One region of the Cytobacillus sp. Hz8 genome, then DNA from elsewhere that is predicted to be linked to it. Evidence: predicted binding sites of a transcription regulator. Region 1 holds the regulator's gene; each other region holds the start of a gene.
The links. Region 1 encodes Rex, which represses fermentation and respiration genes when NADH is low (regulators of the CRP and FNR family bind a similar motif). Its sites were predicted from a motif close to TTGTGAAATATTTCACAA; they were not measured.
Positions count from the first base shown of each region.

Region 2: the regulator Rex is predicted to act here: its motif matches at 2,534-2,551, upstream of pflB (formate C-acetyltransferase).
Region 3: the regulator Rex is predicted to act here: its motif matches at 5,655-5,672, upstream of ACE38V_RS16240 (formate/nitrite transporter family protein).

Region 1 is NZ_JBHKFI010000015.1:103,504-110,284, forward strand. It holds gene ACE38V_RS16920 (SEC-C metal-binding domain-containing protein) at 193-435, opposite strand; gene groL (chaperonin GroEL) at 711-2,339, opposite strand; gene groES (co-chaperone GroES) at 2,392-2,676, opposite strand; gene ACE38V_RS16935 (CPBP family intramembrane glutamic endopeptidase) at 3,055-3,786, shown strand; gene ACE38V_RS16940 (YdiK family protein) at 3,787-3,993, shown strand; gene ACE38V_RS16945 (redox-sensing transcriptional repressor Rex) at 4,047-4,697, opposite strand; gene moaC (cyclic pyranopterin monophosphate synthase MoaC) at 4,717-5,211, opposite strand; gene ACE38V_RS16955 (ABC transporter ATP-binding protein) at 5,340-6,781, shown strand, end outside.
Region 2 is NZ_JBHKFI010000006.1:110,982-117,762, forward strand. It holds gene ACE38V_RS09875 (ABC-F family ATP-binding cassette domain-containing protein) at 1-397, shown strand, start outside; gene ACE38V_RS09880 (YuzL family protein) at 723-860, opposite strand; gene ACE38V_RS09885 (YkuS family protein) at 965-1,207, shown strand; gene ACE38V_RS09890 (hypothetical protein) at 1,313-1,582, opposite strand; gene ACE38V_RS09895 (cupredoxin domain-containing protein) at 1,804-2,256, shown strand; gene pflB (formate C-acetyltransferase) at 2,628-4,853, shown strand; gene pflA (pyruvate formate-lyase-activating protein) at 4,924-5,655, shown strand; gene nadE (ammonia-dependent NAD(+) synthetase) at 6,413-6,781, opposite strand, start outside.
Region 3 is NZ_JBHKFI010000014.1:70,545-77,325, reverse strand. It holds gene ACE38V_RS16270 (branched-chain amino acid ABC transporter permease) at 1-285, opposite strand, end outside; gene ACE38V_RS16265 (ABC transporter substrate-binding protein) at 414-1,574, opposite strand; gene ACE38V_RS16260 (class I SAM-dependent methyltransferase) at 1,840-2,523, shown strand; gene ACE38V_RS16255 (MerR family transcriptional regulator) at 2,689-3,444, opposite strand; gene ACE38V_RS16250 (DUF3147 family protein) at 4,005-4,379, opposite strand; gene ACE38V_RS16245 (DUF3147 family protein) at 4,399-4,758, opposite strand; gene ACE38V_RS16240 (formate/nitrite transporter family protein) at 4,758-5,597, opposite strand; gene ACE38V_RS16235 (AAA family ATPase) at 5,849-6,595, shown strand.

The sequences.
Region 1 (6,781 bases):
TTACCTTTAAAATTATAATAGATTGATCAAGTATTCACAATATTAGGTATAGTGCAAAATCCTTATCATTATTATATTCAGTAAATGGCATTCACTCTTTTTACCAGTGATTTTTAAAATATTGTTTATATCGGTTATATACTTAGTTTGTTCAACACTATGTGCACTATGGTAAGATTGCTTTTTCTCTTTTCATTTCCCACAACATTTCTTAAATTTCTCCCCGCTTCCACATGGGCAAAGATCGTTTCTGCCAATCTTTTGACGGGTTTGGAGACTAATGATCTCTCCTTTTTTATTGGGCATAACCAGTAATGCCTTATTCTCCTGTGCAAATAACTCTTCTGATGTATATCCCTTTAAATACCATTCCCTCGTATTATTCATAAGAAGAACAACAGCACAGAGTTCACCACTAACAACTTCGGAAGCCACGGCAACTCCTTACTAGTCATCTCTTTCATTTCATATATATTTTTTTCTATTGTAGCATGCATGTACTTAAGTTAAACACATGAAACTGGGCTAACTACTCTAAAAGAAACTTTCTTATTACTCCAACTTTACTTTAACAGATAAAAAAGAGGCTTCTCATAAGTTTGCTTAACTTATGAGAAGCCTCCGTTAGATACCTCTATGTTAACAAAATATTAGAAATTCACTCTCATCCTACTCAAAAGCCCATTCATATCAAGGCTTTAAGGGCGTTATTACATCATTCCGCCCATTCCACCCATACCGCCCATATCAGGCATTGCAGGTGCAGCAGGTTCTGGTTTATCAGCAACAACAGCTTCAGTTGTTAAGAACATAGCAGCTACAGATGCAGCGTTTTGAAGAGCTGAACGAGTTACTTTAGTTGGGTCAACGATACCAGCTTCGATCATGTTTACCCATTCGCCAGTAGCAGCATTAAATCCTGTGCCGACAGCTTCACGTTTTAAGCGGTCAACAATAACGGATCCTTCAAGACCAGCATTGTGAGCGATAGTGCGAACAGGTTCTTCAATCGCACGTAATACGATGTTAATACCAGTAGCTTCGTCACCTTCAGCTACAAGAGAAGCAACTTTACCGTATACGTTTAGAAGTGCAACTCCACCACCGGATACGATCCCTTCTTCAACAGCCGCACGAGTTGAGTTCAATGCGTCTTCGATACGAAGTTTGCGTTCTTTTAATTCTGTTTCAGTTGCAGCACCTACTTTGATAACCGCAACACCGCCAGCTAATTTAGCAAGACGTTCTTGTAATTTTTCACGATCAAATTCAGAAGTCGTTTCATCTAATTGAATGCGGATTTGGTTTACACGGCCTTGGATAGCCTCTGATTCACCAGCACCTTCTACGATTGTTGTATTTTCTTTTGTCACAACAACTTTAGCAGCGCGTCCTAATGAAGAAATCGTTGCAGACTTAAGTTCACGTCCTAGTTCTTCAGTGATGACTTCCCCGCCAGTTAAGATAGCGATATCTTCAAGCATAGCTTTACGGCGATCCCCGAATCCAGGAGCTTTAACAGCTACTGCATTGAATGTTCCGCGAAGTTTGTTTAATACTAAAGTGGAAAGAGCCTCCCCTTCAACATCTTCGGCAACAAGTAATAATGGCTTACCTTGTTGTACAACTTGTTCAAGAACAGGAAGTACTTCTTGGATATTGGAGATTTTCTTATCAGTAATTAAGATGTATGGATTTTCAAGAACAGCTTCCATTTTGTTTGTATCAGTTACCATGTAAGCTGAAGTGTATCCACGATCAAATTGCATACCTTCTACTACATCAAGTTCAGTTGTGAATCCTTTTGATTCTTCAATTGTGATAACACCATCGTTACCAACGCGCTCCATTGCTTCAGCAATAAGTTGGCCTACTTCTTCATCAGCAGCAGAAATGGCTGCAACTTGAGCGATAGAAGCTTTGCCTTCGATTGGTTTAGAGATTGCCTTTAATTCTTCAACAGCGGTTACCACTGCTTTTTCAATACCTTTACGGATACCCATTGGGTTAGCACCAGCAGTAACGTTTTTAAGACCCTCACGAATCATCGCTTGTGCAAGAACGGTAGCAGTCGTTGTACCATCTCCAGCTACATCGTTTGTTTTGCTTGCAACTTCAGCAACAAGCTTTGCACCCATGTTTTCAAATGCATCTTCTAATTCGATTTCTTTTGCAATGGTAACACCATCATTTGTAATTAATGGAGAACCAAATTTTTTCTCAAGAACCACATTGCGTCCTTTAGGTCCAAGAGTAACTTTAACCGCATCAGCAAGCGCGTCTACACCACGAAGCATAGAACGGCGAGCTTCTTCACTAAATTTAATTTCTTTAGCCATTATTAAAAAACCTCCTATAAATTTGATTTATATCTGTTGAACGTTCGTATAATTAGCCGATTATAGCAAGGATGTCATTTTCGCGTAGAATTAAATATTCTTTACCGTCGTATTTCACTTCTGTTCCAGAGTATTTTGAGAAGATAATTCTGTCATCAACAGAAACTTCAAGTGCAACACGTTCACCGTTTTCTAGAACTCTTCCAGATCCAACAGCAACGACGATACCTTCTTGAGGCTTCTCCTTCGCTGTATCTGGTAAAACAATACCGCTTGCAGTTTTTTCTTCTGTTTCAACAAGCTCAATGACAATACGATCACCTAGTGGCTTTAACAAGTGAAACAACCTCCTCAAATAATATGTAAATTTTATTATTAGCACTCTCTTCGATTGAGTGCTAACACATTTATTATATTAAAGAATCTGAAAAAAATTTGCAAGTAAAAAGCCATATTTTTTTCAAATTTACTTATGATCTTAAACACTTACAAGTATGTACTGCATTTGCTTATTTATCCAGCATTTTGGAAAAAGCAAACAGAAATTTAATCATTCTGAAATATAGTTTAAAATGTCTTCCATTTGAAACAAAGGGCAATTTATTAGTAGAATGAGAATAAAGTGAAATTCGATGCTGCTCATATTTTACTAACAACTGGGTACCCAATGATCAGCTTATTATTATAGGAGAAACGAAAAAGGAGACAAATCATTTTGAAAAAAGAATACTGGCTTATCATCATCGCCTACATAATCATGCAGTTTTCAAGCTTTATCGGCGTTCCATTCATTTCATTAATGGGAGAGGCTTTAGGAATCAGTCAGAGAAAATTGCAAATATATTCAGTATCCATTTGGCTTGTTATCAGCTTCGCCGTTACTTTAGTGATTGTTTTATTCTTATTAAGAAAGGAAATGCTACACTATAATAGAAACAAACCTTTGGCACCTGTAAGCAACTCGATTTTATGGGCAGTTGGAGGTGTATTTTTAGCCCTTTTCGCTCAAGGAATTGCAGCAAGAATTGAAAGCCTCCTCGGCATCGAAATGGGTTCAGAAAATACGCAGCAAATCATCCATTTAATCAATACTTACCCGATTGTTATTCTTGTCACTTCCATCATTGGACCGATGTTGGAGGAAATTGTTTTTCGAAAAATCATTTTCGGTTCCCTACATAAACGATTTAATTTCCTGATATCGGCACTAATTAGTTCCATTATTTTTGCTTTAGCACATGGAGAGCCTGAGCACATCCTTTTATATTCAGCAATGGGTTTTACCTTTGCATTTCTTTATGTCAAAACAAATCGCATTCTTGTACCGATGTTTGCTCATGTGGCGATGAATACATTTGTGGTTTTAGTTCAATCCATTTATAAGAATGACCTCGAAAGAATGATACATGATGCGGAAAAAATTCAAGGTTTTATCGGAGGACTTTAAATGAGGCAATCACCCCTTTATTCCGGGATCTTATATATATTCTTGGGGATATTATTCATCTTTTTTGCTATTCAAAATATCCAAGAAGATGGACAGTGGCGGTTTTTCACTTACCTGCTCGTAATATTAGCCACCTTTGATTTAGGATCAGGCATTAGAATGATCTCCTTTCACTTTAAAATTAAAAAAATTCAAAATCGAAAATAATAAAAAGCGGCTTATTTTATGAAGACGATTCATTAAAAATAAGCCGCTTTTCTTTAGTCTTGTTTCCCATTTGGGTAATGTTTCAAAAAATAGACTAATGATTGCAGTTCTACTGCTAAATCGATATGATGAATACGAATGGAAGAAGGTACTGTTAACCTGGCAGGAGTAAAGTTAAGAATTCCCTTTACATTCACTTTTGCCAAACGATCCGTGATCGATTGTGCAACAGGTGCTGGAATCGTTAAGATGACAACTTGAATGTCTTCGTCTACCAAAACCTTCTCTAAATCATCCATATGATAGACAGGGATATCCCCAATTTTCGTTCCAACCTTGGACGAATCAACATCAAAGGCTACTTCAATTTTCGTATTGTTATTTTTCAAAAAATTGTAATTTAAAAACGCCGTACCTAAATTACCCACCCCAATTAAGGCAACCTTTGTTAATTCATCCTGATCCAAGGTTTTACGAAAAAAGGATAGAAGATAATTGACGTTGTAGCCATAACCTTTTTTCCCTAATGCACCAAAATAGGAAAAATCCCGGCGAATCGTCGCAGAATCCACCTTCACCGCTTCGCTGAGTTCTGAAGAAGAGACTCTTTGCTTGCCAGATGAGTGTAGGTTTTTTAGAAACCGATAATATAACGGCAATCTTTTCGCAGTCGCTTGTGGGATTTTCATCGTACCATTACTCACTTCTTTTCCCCCCAATCATTTAAATTTTCTCTTTTCTTTTGTAGTCGCCACTCTTTCCACCAGATTTCTCAAGTAAATAAGTCTCTCCAATTATCATCCCTTTATCTAAGGCTTTGCACATGTCATATACGGTTAAGGCACACACAGATGCGGCTGTTAACGCTTCCATTTCTACACCTGTATTTCCCTTCGTTTTCACTGTGGCAATCATAACAAGCCTATAATTTTCTTCAGCTTCCTCTTCCCAGTGAAAAGCAATATCGACACCTGTTAATGGTATTGGATGACACATTGGGATGATTTCCCATGTTTTTTTGCAGGCCATTATCCCTGCTACTTGAGCAACTGCGAGAACATCACCTTTCTTGATTTGATTATTCGTAATCCCATTATAGATTTCTTGATTGACTATAATACTTGACTGCGCTTTGGCAATACGAATTGTTTCGGGCTTATCCCCTACATCCACCATTTTGGCTCTGCCTTCTTCATTAAAATGGGTAAATTTCAAAATATCAACACCTCACTTAGAATGATACACTATTTTTTCCCTACTGTGTATTAACATTGTACATTTATTCACAAATATTGATGAACATTGACGAATACGTTACACTATCTCTAGATGCAGGGGTGAAAGAGATGATTTTATTACAAGTTAATGGGTTAACTAAATATTACGGAGCTGACCTTATTTTATCGAATATAAAGCTTGAAGTCCAAACGCGCGACCGCATTGCCTTAGTAGGCCGAAACGGCGCGGGTAAATCAACATTATTAAAAATGATTGCTGGAAAAATGTCCTATGATGCTGGCGAAGTGATAAAGCCAAAGGACGTTTCCATTGGCTATTTAGCACAAAATACTGGGCTAGAATCAGAATTATCAATTTGGGATGAGATGCTGACTGTTTTTCAACAGGTAAGAGATTTAGAACAAGATCTTCGAAGATTAGAGGAAAAAATGGCAAATCCCGCTATTTATGATAACAATACAGAATATGAACGAATCATAAAAGAATATGATACACTCCAAGTGAAATTTAAAGAAATGGGAGGTTATCAGTATGAGGCCGATATCCGCTCTATCTTACATGGGTTGAATTTCCAAACCTTTGATTATTCCACCAAAATTGCCAGTCTTAGCGGCGGACAGAAGACACGTTTAGCTCTTGGGAAGCTTCTCCTTACAAAACCCGATATCTTAATCTTGGACGAGCCTACCAACCATTTAGATATTGAAACCCTGTCTTGGCTTGAACAGTATCTGCAAAGCTATGATGGTGCAATATTAATTGTTTCACATGATCGCTACTTCCTAGATAAAGTAGTGAACCAAGTATATGAGATTTCGCGAAAACATATTAGTAAGTTTAAAGGAAATTATAGCGCTTATTTGGATCAAAAAGCGGAGAATTTCGAAAGAGACATGAAGCTTTATGAAAAACAGCAGGACGAGATTACAAAACTTCAGGAATTTATACAACGAAATCTTGCTCGCGCCTCGACAACTAAGAGAGCTCAAAGCAGACGAAAAATGCTTGATCGCATGGAAGTCATGGACCGGCCTTTAGGGGATGAAAAATCAGCCTCTTTTGGTTTTGACATTGAAAAGCAAAGTGGAAATGAAGTCCTAAATATGCATTCCTTATCAGTAGGCTACCATTCGGAAAAGGTATCAGAGAATATCTCCTTCCGTATCACAAGAGGAGAGAGCATTGCCCTTGTGGGTCCAAATGGAATTGGAAAATCCACACTTCTCAAAACGATTGTGAAAAAACTTTCTCCTATCTCTGGAGAAATTCATTACGGTTCTAATGTATTTATTAGCTATTACGATCAAGAGCAAGCTAACCTAACTTCGAATAAAAGGGTCCTTAATGAACTTTGGGATGATTATCCGAATAAAAATGAAAAGGACATCCGTACAGTACTCGGCAACTTTCTTTTTACTGGGGACGATGTCTTAAAAACGGTTTCCACTCTAAGTGGCGGAGAAAAAGCTAGACTCTCCCTAGCTAAATTAATGATGCAAAAAGGAAATTTCTTAATTTTGGACGAACCAACCAACCATTTGGATTTAGA
Region 2 (6,781 bases), on a different contig from region 1:
ATTTTCACCAAAAGATGATAGTGAAAGCTTTTTACGCGGATTTTTAGGAAGAATGCTCTTCTCTGGAGAAGAAGTTCTTAAAAAAGCAAGTGTTCTATCCGGTGGAGAAAAAGTTCGTTGCATGCTCTCAAAGATGATGCTAAGCGGAGCGAATGTTCTTCTATTAGATGAACCGACCAACCACTTAGATTTAGAATCCATCACAGCGTTGAATAATGGCCTCATCCATTTCAAAGGTTCGCTTATGTTCTCATCACATGACCATCAATTTATCCAAACGATTGCAAATCGCATTATGGAACTCACGCCTATTGGTCTAATGGATAAAACGATGACTTATGACGAGTATTTGGATAATGAAGAGCTACAAAAGCAGGTTGCAGAGATGTATTTATAGGTTACTAATATTTATGGACTTCAGAAAGTTACTCTTAGAGAGTGGCTTTTTGGGGTTCTTTTTTGGTTGGTGGGAGTTTTTAAGTGATAATTGGAATTGGTTGTTTTTTGACGTTGTAATTAGGAAAATTTTACATTCACTTTTTTATCAGCTCCTCTAATCTCGAACTAACAAACTAAGCAATGCTTTTTCTGCATTTTTACCCCTCCTTGCAACTTCCCACAAATTATGATCCTTCTCACTTTGTAACTCTGCTTTTTGACACGAAAGCGATAATAATAATCCGGCTACCCTAAAGCCGGATTACGCTTCTTAACTTACGCAACTACACGTCCTGCTTTTTCGTTTTCTTCCTAGCAGAAGACTTGCTTACTCCATCGATTTCCATATTTGTCGTCCCTTGCCCTTCCACTTGCGAGGAACCTAAACCAATAGTAGATGGATCTTTCTTTCTTTTTGACATTAAATACACCTCCTTTGATTACTTTTTCTTTCCATTATTGCTTTTATACTTTGGGAATAAATTCTTGTTAAAAACACATGCTAATTTCGGAGGAGGTGTGTATGATGGCGAAAATTGGTGTAGAGCAATCATTAACAAATGTTCAAGATGCATTACGGCAAAAAGGCTATGACGTCGTTGAATTAAAGTCTGAACAAGATGTAAAGGACTGCGACTGTTGTGTGGTTACAGGGGTTGATTCTAATATTATGGGAATGCAAACAATCTCCACTACTGCATCTGTAATCGATGCTAACGGTTTATCAGCAGAAGATGTTTGTCAGCAAGTCGAAAGCAAATTAAGCTAATAGACCATTTTCCTGCTGACTCAAATATTAAGGTTATTTCTATCAGGTATCTATAAAAATAAAAAGCATTTTGAAAACGGTTGGTAGATAATCTTTTTGAGTCAGCTATTTCTTACTAATGTCGTTCAATTCTTTTGATAAAACTGAATTGTTTTCTATAACGGAGCTACCCATTTTTTGTAAAAGGTGATTATTTGTTACTTGTGGATTTATACTCGTCATCATATCCATTTCATTTCCTTCCTTTAATAGCGTACTTACTTCCATCTTAGTTTCTCGTGAATTAAAGTAAGATGAGTTTTCTGGGGTCGCCTGCGAACAACTTGATAAAAAGAATAAAAACACCAAGCAAAATAAAACCAATATTCTCTTCATTGTTTTCCCCCTTTCCTATTTAAAAAACAAATCTTCTTTTAAAAATTTCTTCTTATTTTCACCTCAATTTCACTTTATAGGAAAAATATGAATCTACTATGAAGATTGCGTAAAGTCTTTTTTAAGAAAATATCAAGTATATAATTGGCTTTTTATCGGGATTTGGACAGTTTTGCCCAATTTCTGCATAGGTTAATAGTGGACAACTTATTGGAGGTGGAATGATGTTTTTGGTTTTTAAAAGAAGGACAGTTATTATGTCAATAGTCGCTTTTTTCGCCATAATTTTCTTGTCTTGCTGGTTTTATTTTAGTTCTGACTCTGTCACAGCCTTTAACAACACAGAAGATAAAGAAATTCAAGAATACCATATTGTAACAACCGAATTCAAAACAACTTCAGCGGATGGTAAGGAACTTGAGTCCTACCGTTGGGATCCCGGTACGATTTTTGTAGAAAAAGGGGAAAAAGTTCGGTTGCGTTTATTAGGATTCAATGGCAAAGAACACCCTTTTATAATAGAAGGAACGGATTATAAAGGGACGGTTTCAAAAGGAGAAGAAACTGTTCTAGAAGTTCAATTTAAAAAAGAAGGAATATATCGACTTATTTGTTTAACACACCATGATTCACAAGAACACGGCCCTATGATTGGCTATATTGTGGTCGATTAAGGCGAAATTGTGTCAATCCGACATAGTTTTCATCATTTTCACGAAGAAATTGATGAAAACTATGTCTTTTTCTATTATGATGAAGAAAGAGATATAAATGGTGATTTATATTATATAACAGTTTGGCTTTTTATCAAAATAATTATAGTACAGATTTATTTTATCCAATTATTAGTATTTCTGATAAATTTATAATGATTATTATGAACACTTGAAATCCCTTTTATATCAAGTGTTCATAATTCTTTCACATAATTTGTTCATTTATTCACAATTAATGTGATTTTTATCACATGCAATCTGTTATAATCGAGTTAAGATTTAAATGTAAACAGATAGATTACAAAATCCATTTATAGAGGTGTATGAACATGGAACAATGGAAAGGTTTTATTAATGGACCTTGGCAAGAAGAAGTTAACGTACGTGACTTCATCCAAAAAAACTTTACTCCTTATGTAGGTAATGATTCTTTCTTAGAGGGACCAACTGAAGCTACAAATGAATTATGGAAACAAGTTTTAGAACTATCTAAAAAAGAACGTGAAAATGGCGGCGTTCTTGATGCTGATACTGAAATCGTTTCAACCATTACTTCTCATGGCCCTGGTTATTTAAATAAAGAAACTGAAAAAGTTGTTGGTTTCCAAACTGATAAACCATTCAAACGTTCACTTCAAATCTTCGGTGGAACAAGAATGGCAAAACAAGCTCTTGCCGAATATGGCTTTGAACTTGATAAAGAAGTTGAACGCATCTTTACTGACTACCGTAAAACTCATAACCAAGGTGTATTTGATGCTTATACTCCAGAAATGAGAGCTGCTCGTCACGTGGGTATTATCACTGGTCTTCCAGATGCTTATGGTCGTGGACGTATCATCGGTGACTATCGTCGTGTTGCATTATACGGTGTAGACTTCTTAATGCAAGAAAAACAAAAAGACTTCGCTGTCACTGGCGATGTAATGTCTGAAGATGTTATCCGTCTTCGTGAAGAATTAAGTGAACAATATCGCGCATTAAAAGAACTTAAACAATTAGCTGCTTCATATGGTTTCGACATTTCTAAACCAGCAACCAATGCAAGAGAAGCTTTCCAATGGTTATACTTTGGTTATTTAGCAGCAGTTAAACAACAAAACGGTGCGGCAATGAGCTTAGGCCGTGTATCTACTTTCTTAGATATCTACATTGAAAGAGACTTACAAAATGGTGTCTTAACTGAACAAGAAGTTCAAGAAATCGTTGACCACTTCATCATGAAACTTCGCCTTGTAAAATTTGCTCGTACTCCTGAGTACAACGAACTTTACAGTGGTGACCCAACTTGGGTAACAGAATCAATCGGTGGTATCGGCGAAGATGGTCGTGCTCTTGTAACGAAGAACTCTTTCCGTTTCTTACACACATTAAGCAATTTAGGACCAGCTCCAGAACCAAACTTAACAGTTCTTTGGTCTTCTCGCCTACCTGAAAACTTTAAGAAATTCTGTGCGAATGTTTCGATTGAAACAAGCTCAATTCAATATGAAAACGATGATATCATGCGCCCAGAATATGGCGATGACTACGGAATTGCTTGCTGTGTATCCGCAATGGAAATCGGTAAACAAATGCAATTCTTCGGTGCTCGTGCGAACCTTGCAAAAACTTTATTATATGCAATCAATGGTAATGTTGATGAAAAACATAAAATTCAAGTTGGACCAGCATATGCCCCTATTACTTCTGATGTATTAGATTACGATGAAGTTATGGAAAAATTTGATAAATCCATGGATTGGTTGGCTGGACTTTACATCAACACTTTAAATATCATTCACTATATGCATGATAAGTACAGCTATGAAAGCATTGAAATGGCTCTTCATGATACAAAGATCCTTCGTACAATGGCAACTGGTATCGCAGGACTCAGCGTTGTAGCTGACTCATTAAGCGCAATCAAGTATGCAAAAGTTAAACCTATCCGCGATGAAAACGGTATTGCAGTTGATTTCGAAATTGAAGGCGACTTCCCTAAATACGGAAACAACGATGATCGCGTAGATAGCATCGCTGTAGGAATTGTTAAGAGCTTCATGAAAAAGCTTCGTAAACATAAAACATATCGTGATTCTATGCACACAATGTCAATCTTAACGATTACTTCTAACGTTGTATATGGTAAGAAAACAGGTAACACACCTGATGGACGTCGTGCTGGCGAACCATTAGCACCAGGAGCTAACCCAATGCATGGTCGTGATACAAAAGGAGCACTAGCTTCCCTATCATCTGTTGCAAAAATTCCTTACAGCTATTCAATGGATGGAATTTCAAATACCTTCTCAATGGTACCTAAAGCACTCGGTAAAGAAGATGAATCACGCGTTTCTAACTTAGTATCGATCTTAGACGGTTATACTAAGAAACAAGGTCATCATCTAAATGTTAACGTATTTAATAGAGAAACTTTATTAGATGCTATGGAGCATCCAGAAGAATATCCACAATTAACCATTCGTGTATCTGGATATGCTGTTAACTTCATTAAATTGACTAGAGAACAACAAATGGATGTCATCAACCGTACATTCCATGAATCAATGTAATTAAAACAAATATCTTGGGAGTCTGCCTTCTTTAGGCACTCCCCTCTTATATATGAAAGGGGTAATCATCATGAACGGAAACATTCATTCTATCGAATCTTTTGGAACAGTTGACGGACCAGGCATCCGTTACGTCGTATTTACACAAGGCTGCCTTTTGCGCTGTCAGTTTTGCCATAATGCCGATACTTGGGAAATTGGGACAGGTAAAGAAATGAGTGTTTCCGAAATCATCGATGATTTAAAAACCTACCTTCCTTTTATTGAATCATCGGGCGGTGGTATCACTGTTAGCGGTGGCGAACCATTGCTACAAATTCCTTTTTTAATTGAATTGTTTAAAGAATGCAAAAAGCTTGGTATTCATACGACCATTGATTCTTCCGGCGGGTGTTACTCCCAAGCTCCCCATTTTCAGGAGCAGCTGAAAGAACTCATGGAATATACGGATCTCATTCTTTTGGACCTGAAACAAATCAATCGAAAAAGACATATTTCCCTAACTGGTATGGCCAATGATCACATCTTGGAGTTTGCTCGTTTCTTATCCAATATTAAAAAGCCTATCTGGATTCGACACGTATTAGTGCCAACTATTACGGATATTGATGAAGATCTTGAAAAGTTAGGGGAATTTATTGGTACATTGCAAAATGTTGAAAAAGTCGAAATCCTCCCTTACCATAAACTTGGGGTTTACAAATGGGAAACACTTGGACTTGACTATCCATTAAAGGGAATCGAACCACCAAGTGAAGATCGGGTTCAGCATGCTTATGAAACATTAACCAAATATTTATAAACCACTCATACAAAAAGCTGCACATTTCTCTTGTGCAGCTTTTTTAATAAAGCCATTTCCCCTGCTGACTAAAGAAAAACATAAGAATGACTCACTAATTCACAGCAAACTATTCTCATTTCAGAACACATTGGGTATAATATAAATATCTTTAAACATATAGTAAAAAAGACCGATTGATGATGGTAACACCAATCAGTCGATGTAATAGTCGGTTCCCTTCAAGGGGGATCAGCAATAAGCGGAATAATCCACCTCATAGCCGGTTAGCTCAAGGGTGGGTTATTTTTTTTGGTTAAATGACAATACGGCTAAAATTAAGCTCGTAAAAGCACAGGAAAACATTAATGCTTCAAAAACCGTCACAGCACCACCCCCTTTCATTGGGGATGAGCTGACCACCCTTGAGTCTCCAATCTATTACTACATAAGTATAGCAAAAACAACGAACATACGCTCTATTTTTATCGAGAATTTGTATATTTTCTACTATTATGGTACCTTTGGAAAAATTAATCTAATTTATTCGCAAATTCAAAACATATTCCCGATAATGCTTTTTTATCCCGAATTTCTAACATTATTCACGAAATGAAATGCTTCTTCGTGATTTTCAAATTTACTAGCGAAAAATATATCCCTTTTCCGCAATTATTTCACCTGCGAAACTAAACGTAAACCCGCAATCACTTCTTCATTGCATTCATTCCAAAAAAAGAACCCAAAAAGTCAAAGCTTTTTCAGGTTCCTTTTAGAACTATTTCTTCCACCACTCATCAAACATCGACGCCGGAAGTTGTCTCTTATGTTCAGTTGCTTGATAACGTTTTTCGATTGCCTCTGCAATTTCACGTGATACTTGTTTACCTTCTAAATAATCATCAAGCTCATCATAGCTAATGCCTAGTTCTGTTTCGTCTGCCTGACCTGGATTATGGTCTAAAAGGTCTGCAGTCGGGACTTTCAGATACAATTTTTCATCTGCTCCAAGTTCCTTAAGCAGTGCTTTTCCCTGGCGCTTTGATAAACCGGATAATGGTAAAAGATCTGTTCCCCCATCACCATACTTTGTGAAAAATCCGGTAACAGCCTCAGCTGCATGGTCGGTGCCAACGACAAGCAATCC
Region 3 (6,781 bases), on a different contig from region 1:
GGCAAGATGCGAAACGCCTTGCTTGTTGCGAAGAGGTCGCAAAGCAACTGCCTCTAATAAATATCCTAATAGACCTGTAATAATGATAGCAGCTAAAAATGCGAGCCATAGAGGTGCGCCAAATGTGCTCGTGACCAAAACCCCAATAAAAGCTCCAAACATGAAAATTTCTCCATGAGCCATATTGATGATGCCAAGAACACCAAACACAAGCGTAAAACCTAAAGCAACAATCGCATAAATGCTACCAAGAGTGATTCCATTAATTAACTGTTCAATAAACATGATGCATCACACCTTCTAACATTTTTGTAAAAAGCCCTGATAACGACATTGTTTGATCCCCCTTCTATTAATGAAGGAGTACGGATCTAACAACACTCATTAACAGAGCCTTTATCATTTAATCTTGATTATTCAAAAATTTGGAACTTCCCATCTTTAATCTCAAGAACAGTAGGTTCCATCACAACATCTCCATCTTTATCAAATGAGATATTTCCTAATATTCCATTAAAGTCTTTCGTTTCAGCTAATGCATCACGAAGAGCATCACGATCTGCTTCTCCAGCCCGTTTTAAGGCATCTGCCATTAAATACAGTGCATCATAGGCTTGAGCTGCAAATTGGTCTGGTACATTTCCAAATTTTTCTTTATACGTACTAACGAAGTTTTGAACCTTTTCATCCTCTTTTTCTGCATACCAAGGTGTTGCTACAATGAGTCCGTTAGCAGCGTTCCCTGCAATTTTGATTACCTCTGGAGAATTAAATCCATTACCGCCGACAAACGGAACAGTAATCCCCATTTTACGAGCTTGATCCATAATGACAGCGCCTTCGTTATATAAGGCAGAGCAAAGGATTAAATCTGGTTTCAGTCCTTTAATCTTTGTTAATTGAGCATTATAGTCTGATTGTCCTTTTTGGAAGGTTTCCGTCGCTAATACTTCAAGTCCCATATCCTTGGCAGCCTGCTTCATAGTGTCATAACCTGATTTAGTAAATACATCATCATTTCCATATAAAATGGCGACTTTTTTCGCCTTATATTTATCCACAGCTTTTTTAATAGATGCTGGGATTGCTAATGATTCTGGAATCGAATTACGGAATACATAGTCCCCAATTTGTGGAATTCCTTGAGCTGTCGTAGATGTTCCCATAATAGGTACACCATTTAGATCTGCTTCTGGTCCTACGACATTCATTTCCGTGCTTAACGTTGGTCCAATAATGGCAGTTACGTTTTTGGAGTTCATTAGCTTTTGGGCCGCAGACAAAGCTTGATCCTGCTTACCCGCAGAATCCTCAATTTCGAGGTTGATTTTTACTTCACCTTTTTTATTAATTTCTTCTTGAGCAAGTTTTAGACCATTTGTTATTGCTTCCCCATAAGCTGCACCTGAACCAGATATAAATGAGACGACACCAATATCGGCTGTTATAACACCGCTATTCCCCTTACTATCTTTATCGCCCGATGCTTTTTCTCCTCCACCGCTACAAGCCGATAAAACTAGTAGACTAGAAAGAGCAGAAAACTGAATGATTCTCTTTAAATTTGTTTTCATTCTTTCGGTTAACCCCCTTTGATTTTTAAATGTCCAAATTTTCAAAACTAAATATTATTAAAGTACAAAACTATAAAAATGTAAATACTTTTTAGAATATTTAAAATATATAAATCATTCTGAACGGAAGTAAATTAGATGGCCATTATGACAGCCACCATTTTTTCTCATAGTTCAAAAAATTTTTTTCTAAAACCCGTTGTTGATTGTCAAAATTTTCATTATAATACTCTACTAAATAGATTTACTAGGAGGGTCCTAAATAATGGAGATCACAAATAAAGATGTAAAATCCACCTTTAATCACCACGCATCACAATACGACCATCAAAGAAAAAAACTAATCCCATGCTTTGATGACTTTTATTCTATTCCTATATCCTTAATTGAAGCAAAGCACGATACACCCACCATCTTAGATGTTGGAGCAGGGACGGGTATTTTTTCAGCCTATGTTAAAGAAAAATATCCAAATGCCCAGATTTCCTTAATTGATTTATCTGAAAACATGATTGAAAAAGCGAAGGCCCGTTTCCAAGACGATTCAGCGATCAGTTACATGATTGCTGATTATACAAGCTATGATTTCCAAACAAAATTTGATTTTGTGATTTCCTCTTTATCCATTCACCATTTAACGGATGCGCAAAAAGAAAAATTATATAGGAAAGTTTACAATCTACTAAATGAAGAGGGAATTTTTATTAATGCTGACCAAGTTTTAGGTTCCACACCATTTATTGAAACCATGTATAAAAACGATTGGAATTTGAAAATTGAAAGAAGTGGATTAACTAGTGAAGAACTAAAGGCAGCTCATGAACGGACGAAACTTGATAAGATGGCGACACTAGAAAATCAACTAAAATGGTTAAAAGATGCTGGTTTTAGCGAAGTTGACTGTGTCTATAAATATTTTAATTTTTCTGTACTTTATGCTCGCAAATAGAATCGTTTTTTATTATGAGGAAAAGAGATCACCGCTCCATTTCGAGCATTTTTAGCAGACTGAATTCTTAGTTGAATGGTAATCAGCAAAAGAACAACTGTACACTTTTTTTCTATGTACAGTTGTTCTAATCTCTGACAAAAAATCAAGTTTCAACTATTCAAGTTATTTCGTATAAATCAGAATCGCATCCCGTAAAAATTCCGCTGCCCCTGGTTGGATTTTATCGTAATACGCTTTGAATCGTTCATCATCTGCATACATTTGAGCAAGCCCGGCATGAGCTTCTTTACTGTACTCACTCCAATAAAAAGTGAGCCATTGTTTATGCAGTTCTGCTGCTTTTTGCGCCAACTCGCTTGCTGGATTCCCTGTCTTCATCGCTTCGGCTAAAGTAGAATTTACCTCCTCTGAAAGCTTTGTAACCCTTTCATATTCTGCTTCGGTCATATTCAGCATTTTTGCATTTGATTTATTAATCGTTTCTTCGCCATATTTTTCACGGATTTCTTTGCCATATTTTTTCTCATTATCCTCAATTAGCTTTTTCTTAAATCCTTCAAATTTTTCTTTATTAGACATGGTTCTTCTCCCTTCCATTGAATCAATCGTCTTATTAACATTTTCAATCAGCAAATCAAGCTGTTTTCTTTTTTCAAGGAGCTTTTCACGATGTTCTTTAAGTGCAATTGCTCCATCAAACGATGCTGAAGTGATGACTTCTTTAATGGTCTCTAAATTAACGCCTAGCTCCCGATAGAACAGAACTTGCTGCAGCCTATCGACCTCAGCCTGCCCATAGATTCGATATCCTGATGAATTGATTCTTGCCGGCTTAAGAATCCCGATTTCATCATAATATCTTAATGTTCTGGTGCTTACTCCAGCTAATTTTCCAAGCTTCTGCACGGTATATTCCATCTGATCACCTCCCTACCTCAGAAGATACACCTTTACGCAACGTTAAGGTCAATAGTATTGACAAAAAAATTTTTCCGAATCAATTTCTCCGTATTCAATCTGGATATAAAGTGAAACTTCCATCAGTGGGGGTTTTCGACGCACAGGACGTGAAGTGTGCAGACTTATGTGTTGACGTCGCGCTTTTAGTCTGCCATTCATCCCCCACTGATGGTTAGTCACGCAGAGCCTGATTGATTTTTCTAAGGGCTGAAGCCCAAAGAAAAATCTTATTTCACTTATCACGCTCATAACGCCACATCCTGTGGCTTCGCCTGACTAGGACCTCCTGTCCGTCGTCGGACCTTTACGGACAGTTGATCTCCCACTTATCTTCTTCGTATTCTCAGAATCTTGAAGTGGGAGTCAAAATGTCCGTTAAGAGTGGGATAAAAAAATCCAATGACCTCCTCGTCATTGGATTCTCAAAATCTATATCAACAGATTTTTACAAATCTGATATTTTATTAAATTAATTAATAAGTAAAAATACCAGAAAGCTATAATTCTAACCAAAAGTTTCATGCCGCTTTGCGAGAGCTTATATTCTTCATTCTTTCTCTAATGACAGACACTAGAATAGAGCTGCCAAGCCATAAGAATAATCCTAAGATAATACTAAACATCCAATTGTTCGTTACCTTCAAGACCAAAAGGACCGTTGCTACACATACTACGCCGCCAATCATCCCATAAACGGATCCATTGGCTATCTTTGCTGCCTTTTTTGAGCCTGAAGCTATTCCCACCATCAATACGGCTGTAAGCATCACCGCTGGAAATGCGGCAAAGATCCCTGCTAATAGCTTCCAGGGAGAAATGACTGTCACAATATAGCTGAGCATGACAGCTGTACCACCTAATAAAAAACGAAGAATTAAATCATGCTTATTCAAGAGAATCACCTTTTCTTCATTAGTGAGATGTGACGATTGCAACAACCATTGAAACAACAAACCAACATACGGTCGCTTGAATTAATCCAAGCTTCCAGCCCTGTCTTGGTAAAAGATAGCCAGTGGCAATAGCCACAACAATATTAATGACCATCCCAATGATTGCTCCTTTTGAAAGCAATATCGAATGCGAAATCAGCTCTGCTCCGCTTAAATCTAAATGAGCAGTAAGTAATGCCGCTAAGTATACAGCTGGAAATGCGGCAAAAATACCGCCAGCTCTCTCACCTAAAAGCTTTGCAATCAACGTTGAACCAAGGACTGCGGTTCCACCCAATAAGAATCGTATCACCAAGGCACTTATGGAAATCTCGGCCATTACATACCACCTCTATTAACCATTGGCTCAGCCTGCTTAGAAGATTTAGAACTATCGAGGACTGTATGCTCTTTCTTTTTATAAGCTAGCCAATAGGCCATCGCGATAAATAATGCGCCGCCAACCGCGTTTCCTAAATACACTGGGACGAAGTTTCCTAAATAATCTAACCAAGTAAAATACCCTGCTAGTATTGCAGCAGGAATGACAAACATATTAGCTACTATATGCTGAAAACCAATTGACACGAAGGCCATTGTTGGGAACCAGATTCCCGCAATCTTCCCCATCATATCTTCTGATCCATAAGAAAGCCATACAGCTGCAGCAACAAGCCAGTTACAGCCAATTCCTGAAAAGAACGCTTGAATAAAAGAATCTCCAAGCTTATGCTCAGCAAGGTCTACGGTTTTCGCTAAAAACGGACCCGTTTCTGTTAATCCAATTACATGACCAAAAAAGTAAGCCACAAAAATAGCTCCAATAAAGTTACTAATTGTAACTAGTAACCAGTTTTTTAATAACTGACTCGTTCTCACCCTTTTAGCCATTCTAGAAAGTGCGACGACCATCATATTTCCTGTAAGAAGCTCTCCCCCTGCAATTAAGGTAAGAATAAGTCCAATTGGGAAAACAGCTCCACCTAATAAATTCGTAAATCCTGCTGCAACACCTGTTAATGGAGCGGTAATTCGAATATATAACAAGTAGCCTAATGCAATAAATGCACCTGCTTCAAAACCCAAAATCATGGTTGTTAAGGCAGGATAGGACGTTTTTTTGATTCCGTTTTTAATCGTTACGTCTACTATTTGCTCCGGTTTGTAGAATGATGACATGTTGATCATTTCCTTTCAAAAAACATTCCTTTTCTTTTTTTCTATGGAATATTTTTATTGTGCACTAATTCACAAAACAACATAGTTTATTTTAACCCATTTTCTTACCAATCCATGTGAACATTTCTTTAAGGTTTTCGAAGCGTTTTCATAAATGATAGGACTTATTAAAGAAAGTCTTCCTATCTGTTTCTCTCTATTAGACGATTCTGTTATTCTTATGATAAACCGATCAATGAAGGAGAGATTCCATGTATGACCATCAACAATATATAAGAAAAGTCGAAGTCAAACGGGAGGCTGTTCCCTCCTTTCATACCTATCCTTTTAACCTCCCTTGTATCAAGAATCTTCACGATCTGCCCCTGCATCCAAAGGTAACCTATATTGTTGGAGAAAATGGCATGGGAAAATCCACATTACTTGAAGCCATTGCGATTGCCTATGGCTTTAACTCAGAAGGAGGTAGTTTTAATTTCAACTTTTCAACTTTTGATACTCATTCACAACTAGACCACTATATTAAACTTATTAAGGGAGTTGAAAAACCAAAGGATGGCTTCTTTCTTCGTGCAGAAACCTTCTATAACCTAGCCACAAATATCGAAGAACTGGATAAAGAACCAGGAGGAGGCAGAATCATTGATTCCTTCGGTGGTCTCTCTCTTCACGAGCAATCACATGGGGAATCCTTCTTTGCAGCATTTATGAATCGTTTTTGGGGGAATGGGGTGTATATATTAGATGAACCGGAAGCAGCCATTTCTCCCCTTCGCCAATTATCAATGATTTCAAGAATGCACGAACTAATTCATCATCATTCACAATTTATCATTGCTACCCATTCACCCATTTTGATGGCTTACCCAGATTCCATCATTTATGAATTAACTGAAAATGGAATCCAAGAAACCACACTTGAGGAAACGAATCACTATAAGATTATGAAGCATTTTTTCGAAGATAAGGAACGGCTTCTTTTCCATTTATTTAAATAAGAATAGGATTTACGTTGACGTACGAATTATCTCGATTCACGATAATTGACAGAGTATTGACAATGTGACTTTGTCACTGAATCACGATGCCCTTTTACCTTATTTTTTAATTAGCTAACTAAAAGATTAGACTAAATAATGTGCATTATTTAGTCAGAGAAGTTAATAATTTTTCGCTTGGTTAGC